2 regions of the Streptomyces sp. NPDC002793 genome follow, and region 2 is predicted to be linked to the other one. Evidence: predicted binding sites of a transcription regulator. Region 2 holds the regulator's gene; the other holds the start of a gene.
The links. Region 2 encodes HrcA, which represses chaperone genes, less so after heat shock. Its sites were predicted from a motif close to TTNGCACTCNGNNNNNCNGAGTGCNAA; they were not measured.

Region 1: a site for HrcA is predicted at 2,541-2,567, ahead of groES (co-chaperone GroES). Genes of this name have one in related genera too.

What each region holds. Positions count from the first base shown of each region.
Region 1 is NZ_JBEOVL010000014.1:67,890-71,853, forward strand. It holds gene ABT001_RS16105 (SDR family NAD(P)-dependent oxidoreductase) at 1-275, shown strand, start outside; gene groL (chaperonin GroEL) at 353-1,978, opposite strand; gene groES (co-chaperone GroES) at 2,076-2,384, opposite strand; gene ABT001_RS16120 (polysaccharide deacetylase family protein) at 2,686-3,645, opposite strand; gene ABT001_RS16125 (THUMP-like domain-containing protein) at 3,736-3,964, shown strand, end outside.
Region 2 is NZ_JBEOVL010000013.1:112,868-116,831, reverse strand. It holds gene ABT001_RS15405 (nitronate monooxygenase) at 1-640, opposite strand, end outside; gene dnaJ (molecular chaperone DnaJ) at 763-1,902, opposite strand; gene hrcA (heat-inducible transcriptional repressor HrcA) at 1,903-2,919, opposite strand; gene ABT001_RS15390 (MBL fold metallo-hydrolase) at 3,083-3,805, shown strand; gene ABT001_RS15385 (DUF3097 domain-containing protein) at 3,831-3,964, shown strand, end outside.

The sequences.
Region 1 (3,964 bases), on a different contig from region 2:
CGGGTTCGGGGGTGCGGCTGATGGCGCTGTGCCCCGGCTTCGTTCGGACCGAGTTCCACGAGCGTGCCGGGATGGGGACGGGCAACATCCCGGACTGGATGTGGCTCGACGCGGACAAGCTGGTGGCCGCGGCCCTGGCGGACCTGGCCCGGGGCAGGTCCGTGTCGATCCCGGACCCGCGCTACAAGACCCTGATGGGACTGGTGAAGCTGACGCCCCGGGGCCTCCTCGGCGGAGTCACCTCCCGCGCGGGCCGGACGTACGGCCCGAAGTAGGCGGAGCACGGCGGACGCACCGAGGCCCGGTGCCCCCGCGACGGGGGTACCGGGCCTCGGTGGCGTACGGAGCCGTACTAGTGCGAGTGGCCGTGGCCGCCGTGACCGGCGTCGGCCTCTTCCTCGGCCGGCTTCTCGACGACCAGGGTCTCGGTCGTGAGCAGCAGCGACGCGATGGACGCGGCGTTCTCCAGGGCGGAGCGGGTGACCTTGACCGGGTCGATGACGCCGGCCTTCACCAGGTCGCCGTACTCGCCGGTCGCGGCGTTGAAGCCCTGGCCCTTGTCGAGCTCGGCAACCTTCGAGGTGATGACGTAGCCCTCGAGGCCCGCGTTCTCGGCGATCCAGCGGAGCGGCTCGACGGCGGCGCGGCGCACGACCGCGACACCCGTGGCCTCGTCGCCGGTCTTGTCGAGGTTGCCCTCGAGGACCTTGACGGCGTGGACCAGAGCGGAGCCACCACCGGAGACGATGCCCTCCTCGACCGCGGCGCGGGTCGCGGAGATGGCGTCCTCCAGACGGTGCTTCTTCTCCTTGAGCTCCACCTCGGTGGCGGCACCGACACGGATCACGCACACGCCGCCGGCCAGCTTCGCGAGGCGCTCCTGGAGCTTCTCGCGGTCCCAGTCGGAGTCCGTGGCCTCGATCTCGGCCTTGATCTGGTTGACGCGGCCCTTGACGTCGGCGGAGTTGCCGCCGCCGTCGACGATGGTCGTGTCGTCCTTGGAGATGGTGACGCGGCGGGCGGTGCCCAGCACGTCGAGACCGGCGCCGTCGAGCTTGAGGCCGACCTCCTCGGCGATGACGGTCGCACCGGTGAGGGTGGCGATGTCACCGAGCATGGCCTTGCGGCGGTCACCGAAGCCCGGGGCCTTCACCGCGACGGCGTTGAAGGTGCCACGGATCTTGTTGACGACGAGGGTGGAGAGCGCCTCGCCCTCGACGTCCTCGGCGATGATCAGGAGCGGCTTGGAGGCACCGGCCTGGATGACCTTCTCCAGGAGGGGGAGCAGCTCCTGGATGGAGCCGATCTTGCCCTGGTGGATCAGGATGTACGGGTCGTCGAGGACGGCCTCCATACGCTCCTGGTCGGTCACCATGTACGGGGACAGGTACCCCTTGTCGAAGGCCATGCCCTCGGTGAACTCGAGGTCCAGACCGAAGGTGTTGGACTCCTCGACGGTGATGACACCGTCCTTGCCGACCTTGTCCATCGCGTCCGCGATGAGCTCGCCGACCTGCGGGTCCTGCGCGGAGAGCGCGGCCACGGCGGCGATGTCGGCCTTGTCGTCGATCGGGCGGGCGGTCGCGAGGAGCTCCTCGGACACGGCCTTCACGGCGGCGTCGATGCCCTTCTTCAGGGCGGCCGGGGACGCGCCCGCGGCGACGTTGCGCAGGCCTTCGCGGACGAGGGCCTGGGCGAGCACGGTGGCGGTGGTGGTGCCGTCACCCGCCACGTCGTTGGTCTTGGTCGCCACCTCCTTCACCAGCTGGGCACCGAGGTTCTCGTACGGGTCGTCGAGCTCGACCTCGCGCGCGATGGTGACACCGTCGTTGGTGATGGTGGGAGCGCCGAACTTCTTGTCGATGACGACGTTGCGGCCCTTCGGGCCGATCGTCACCTTCACCGTGTCGGCAAGCTTGTTGACGCCGCGCTCAAGGGCGCGACGGGCGTCCTCGTCGAACTTCAGGATCTTCGCCATGGGCTGAGCTGTCCTCTCAAACGAACTGCGCCCCTCGCCGCCCGGCTAGTTATTTCGCGGGGGCCAGGGGCGCAGAACAGAAGCAAACGTGGGTGAATTACTTCTCGACGATCGCGAGAACGTCGCGCGCCGAGAGGACGAGGTACTCCTCGCCGTTGTACTTCACCTCGGTGCCGCCGTACTTGCTGTACAGAACGACATCGCCGGTCTTGACGTCGAGCGGAAGGCGCTCGCCGTTCTCGAAGCGGCCCGGGCCCACGGCCAGGACGACGCCCTCCTGGGGCTTCTCCTTGGCGGTGTCCGGAATGACCAGGCCGGAAGCCGTGGTCTGCTCGGCGTCGAGCGGCTGGACCACAATGCGGTCCTCGAGCGGCTTGATCGCAACCTTGGAGCTGGTGGTCGACACGATCCGGTCTCCCCCTTCGGAGATCTCACGGGGTTTAACAGTCTGTGGGATGCCCGACCGGACCGATCCGTCGTCGCGGGTGCCGGACCTGCCCTGTCGCGCAGTGGTGCTGGCACTCTCCCTTGGGGAGTGCCAGCACTGACACTATGACCGCGGTTAGCACTCGGTCAAGCGGAGTGCCAATTCACCACCCTCGCGTGGCGTCGTGGAACCGGCGCACGCCCGGACAACGCGGGAGACCGCCGCGGTGTTCCGGCTCCGTTCCGGCGACACGGAGTCACCCTCGCGCGGGCCGCTCCGCTCAGACGTAGTCCTCCAGCCTGGCCACGGCGTACCCCTTGTCCGTGACCGTCTTCATGACGCGGCGGACCATGTCGGCCATGGATCCCTCCCAGTCCTCACGCCCTCGGAAGTGGGTGAGGATGATGTCGCCCGGGTGCAGGTCCTGGTCCCACTCGCGCCACTCCATGTGGTCGGGGAACGCCTCGGCGGCCCACAGGGGCACCGCCGTGATGCCGCAGGACTTGGCGGCGCGCAGGGTGTCGCCGTTGTAGTTGCCGTACGGCGGCCGGAAGAGGGTGGGCCGCTTCCCGAAGCGCTTCTCGATGACGTCCTGCTCGCCGCAGATCTCCCGCCGCTGCTCGGCCGCCGAAAGCCCCGGGAGGTAGCGGTGGTTGAGCGTGTGGTTGCTGAGGGTGACCCCCCGGGCCTGCATGTCCTTGAAGTAGTCGTAGTCGTCACTCACCACGTAGTCGCTGAGGAAGGCGCTGTACGGGATCTTCAGCTCCGTCATCATCCGCAGCAGTTCGGGGTCCTTCTCCGCCCCGTCGTCGATCGTCAGGAAGACGACGCGCTCCTTGGTGGGGACCGTGGTGAAGACCGGCGGGAGCGACTCCCCGCCCTCCACCTCGAACCCCTCCCGGGTCGTGATGCGGGGCCGCACGGCGGGCGGTGGAGGGGCGGTGAGCGGGACCTTCGCCAGGCCCCATCTCTTCGCGGCGGCGACACGGGCCGCCTGCTCCCGTTGCTTCCGCTCCGCCTCGGCAGCGGCGGCGGCGGGGCCCGCCGGAGGGGCCGGGGCTCCCGGAGGGGCGGCGGCTCCCGGTTGCCCGGCGGCGGGTCCCTGGCGCACGGCGGCGTCGTCCACGCCACCGCCGGCGCATCCGGACGCGGCGGCTCCGGCGAGCAGGGCCACCAGGATCGCGCAGACCGTTCCGCGGTGCTTCGTGGTGGATTTTTCTGTTTGTCGTACTAGCTGCATGGCGCCGCATCCTGCCACCGGGTCACCGGCCGCCTCCCGCGACACCTCCGGCGGGCCCGCCGGGTCCCCCGGCTGGCTCACAATGGACGCGTGAACGCCCTTCCCCCCGCCGATCAGGCCGACCCCGCCGACCCGCTCACCGCCTTCGCCGCCCTGCGCACCCCGGAGGGCGCGGCGCTCCTGGACGAGCTCCGCGACCACGACCCCGCCCGGGAGCTGGCGACCGCGACCCGGCTGCGCCGCACGCACCCCGCCGCCCTCGTCTCGGCGGCGCTCGGCCAGGCACGGCTGCGGCAGCGCGCGGTCGCGAAGTTCGGGG
Region 2 (3,964 bases):
TCACCGGCAGCCGCACGGATGCGCGGACCTCGGTGATCAGGGTGAGCAGCCCGGTGCCGCCGAGCGCGGCCTGCGGGTCGTCGCGGTGCGTGGACTGATGGCCTCCGGCCTCGGTGCCCTGGACGCAGAGGGCGTCGGCACCAGCCCACTGGGCGTTCCGCGCCTCCTGGGCCGAGGTGACCGTGACGACGGTGAACGTCCCGGCCGCGGCGAACGCCGCGAGGACTTCACGCGTGGGGCACCCGAAGGTGAAGGAGACCACGGGTACGGGGTCCTCCAGCAGGATCGCGACCTTGGCCTCGTAGCCGTCGTCACCGCCGCCGCAGGAGTCCGCGTCGCCGAGCGGGGTCTCGTACCAGGCGGCCTCGCCGGCGAGCTGGTGGCGGTAGACCTCGACGGCGCCGGCGTCGGCGACCCGCGGCTGCGGCATGAAGAGGTTGACGCCGAAGGGCCGGCCGGTCAGTCTCCGCATCTCCTTGACCTCGTTGTACATCCCGTCCGCGGTCTTGTAGCCGGCGGCGAGGAAACCGAGCCCTCCGGCGTCGGAGACGGCCGCGGCCAGCTCCGGGCGGGACACCCCGCCCGCCATCGGGGCCTGCACGATCGGGTACCGGCAGAGATCGGTCAGCGCCAAGGACATGACCGCATCGTGCCACGTCCGGCGGATCGTGCCGAATCAGCCCCTTACGACCGGCCGACGCGACGCCGTACACAGCGCACCGCCCGCCGGTACGGGACCGGCGGGCGGTGCGGTGACAGGGTTCAGCGGCCGTTGAAGGCGTCCTTCAGGCGGGAGAACAGTCCCTGCTGTCCTGGCTGGAACTGACCGGTGGGCCGCTCCTCGCCACGCAGCACGGCCAGCTCCCTCAGGAGGCGCTCCTGCTCGGGGTCCATCTTCGTCGGGGTCATGACCTCGACGTGCACGATCAGGTCGCCGCGCCCGCCACCGCGCAGGTGCGTGATGCCACGCCCGTGCAGCGGGACCGACTGGCCGGACTGGGTGCCCGGCCTGATGTCGATCTCCTCCAGACCGTCGAGCGTCTCGAGCGGCACCTGGGTGCCGAGCGCCGCCGCCGTCATCGGGATGGTGACCGTGCAGTGCAGATCGTCGCCGCGCCGCTGGAAGACGGCGTGGGAGAGCTCGTGGATCTCGACGTAGAGGTCGCCGGCGGGGCCGCCGCCGGGGCCGACCTCGCCCTCGCCCGCGAGCTGGATCCGGGTGCCGTTGTCGACACCGGCGGGGATCTTCACGGTGAGGGTGCGCCGCGAGCGGATGCGGCCGTCACCGGCGCACTCCGGGCACGGCGTCGGGACGACCGTGCCGAATCCCTGGCACTGCGGGCAGGGCCGCGAGGTCATGACCTGGCCGAGGAAGGACCTGGTGACCTGGGAGACCTCGCCACGGCCGCGGCACATGTCACAGGTCTGCGCGGAGGTGCCGGGTGCGGCGCCCTCGCCACTGCAGGTCGTACAGACGACCGCCGTGTCGACCTGGATGTCCTTGGTCGTGCCGAAGGCCGCCTCGTTGAGGTCGATCTCCAGCCGGATCATCGCGTCCTGGCCGCGCCGGGTCCGTGAACGGGGCCCGCGCTGCGCGGCGTTGCCGAAGAACGCGTCCATGATGTCGCTGAAGTTGCCGAAGCCGCCGGCTCCGAAACCTCCCGCGCCACCGCCGCCGCCCGAGTTGGACAGCGGGTCACCGCCGAGGTCGTAGACCTGCTTCTTCTGCGGGTCCGACAGCACCTCGTAAGCGGCGTTGATCTCCTTGAACCGCTCCTGGGTCTTCGGGTCCGGGTTGACATCCGGGTGCAGCTCGCGTGCGAGCCGACGGAATGCCTTCTTGATCTCGTCCTGAGATGCGTCGCGGCGCACGCCTAGTACGGCGTAGTAGTCCGTGGCCACTTACGAATCCGCCAGGATCTGTCCGACGTAACGTGCCACTGCGCGTACCGCTCCCATCGTTCCGGGGTAGTCCATGCGGGTCGGTCCGACCACGCCGAGTTTGGCGACTGCCTCGTCGCCCGAACCGTAGCCGACCGCGACGACGGACGTGGAGTTGAGGCCCTCGTGGGCGTTCTCGTGCCCGATCCGTACGGTCATGCCTGAGTCCGTCGCCTCACCGAGCAGCTTCAGCAGCACGACCTGCTCCTCCAATGCCTCCAGCACCGGCCGGATCATCACAGGGAAGTCGTGCCCGAAGCGGGTGAGGTTGGAGGTGCCGCCGATGATCAGCCGCTCCTCCGTTTCCTCGACCAGAGTCTCGAGGAGGACGGAGAGCACCGTGGATACGGTTCCCCGGTCCTCGTTCTCGAAGGACTCCGGCAGGTCCTGCACCAGCCGGGGGACGTCCGCGAAGCGTCGTCCGACGACCCGGCTGTTGAGCCGGGCCCGCAGATCGGCCAGTGACGTGTCACCGAACGGTGCAGGGCAGTCGATCATACGCTGTTCGACCCGGCCCGTGTCCGTGATCAGCACGAGCATCAGACGGGCCGGAGCCAGCGAGAGCAGCTCCACGTGCCGGACCGTCGACCGGGTCAGCGAGGGGTACTGCACGACGGCGACCTGCCTGGTCAGCTGCGCGAGCAGCCGGACCGTGCGGCCCACGACGTCGTCGAGGTCGACCGCGCCGTCGAGGAAATTCTGAATGGCCCGGCGCTCCGGCGACGACAGGGGCTTGACGCCCGCGAGCTTGTCGACGAAGAGACGGTAGCCCTTGTCCGTCGGAATACGTCCCGCACTGGTGTGCGGCTGGGCGATGAAGCCCTCGTCCTCCAGCACCGCCATGTCGTTGCGGACAGTCGCCGGAGAGACCCCGAGGCTGTGCCGCTCCGTGAGTGCCTTGGAGCCGACGGGCTCCTCGGTGCCGACGTAGTCCTGGACGATGGCGCGCAGCACTTCGAGTCTGCGTTCACTGAGCACCGCGCACACCTCCAGCTGTGTTCTTCGGTGTCTGCTTGGCACTCTGTGCGTTCGAGTGCCAGCAATCCCCCGGTCAGTGTACGGGGGCGGGGTGGGCCCGGGGCAAGGGCGACCGGCCACGCCGTCACGGGACTGCGCAGGTCGTTGCCGATAGCGTCGCGGTATGGACGTCTCTTGGGAAGAGTTCGGCTGGGAGCGGTTGGGCAACGGTACGGGGCGGCGGCGCCTTCCCGTCTGGGACGCGACCGCCGCGCTGGTGGCGGGGACGGAGGGGGTGCTGCTCTACGACACCGGGTCGACGCTCCGGGAGGGGGCCGAGCTGAGGACCCAGGCGGAGGCGATGCTGGGCCGGAGGGTGACGCATATCGCACTGAGCCATCCGCACTTCGACCATGTGCTGGGCACCGCCGCCTTCTCCGGGGCGGAGGTCTACGGAGCCGTCGGCACGGCGGACCTGCTGGGGCGGGGCGCCGAGGAGCTGCGCGCGGACGCCCTGCGGCACGGGATGGGTGAGGCGGACGCCACCACGGCCACGGACACCCTGGTGGCCCCGCGGCACCAGGTGAGCGGCGAGTGGACGCTCGGCCTCGGCGGCGGGTTCCAGGTGCTGCTGGCCAATGTGGGCCCCGGTCACAGCGGCCACGATCTCGCGGTGCTGGTGCCGGGCTCCCCCGTCGTGGTGCTCTGCGGAGATCTGGTCGAGGAGTCCGGCGAACCGCAGGCGGGCCCGGACGCGGTCCCCTCGCACTGGCCTGCCGCGCTGGACCGGCTGCTGGAGCTCGGCGGCGAGGACGCGCTGTACGTGCCGGGACACGGGGCGGTGGTGGACGCGGCGTTCGTACGTGCCCAGCGTGATCGGCTGGCCGACCGCTTCGGCGTGTCGTGAAAGGCCGGCGGATTATCGTCGTGCCATGCGCAGCTACCAGCCGGATCTGACTCCGCCGTGGAAGAAGTCCGCCCCCGCCCCCGAGGTCCCCGCCGAGCCCGATCTGGTCGTCGAGGACGCCGTCACCGGCTTCTGCGGGGCGGTGATCCGGTGCGAGAA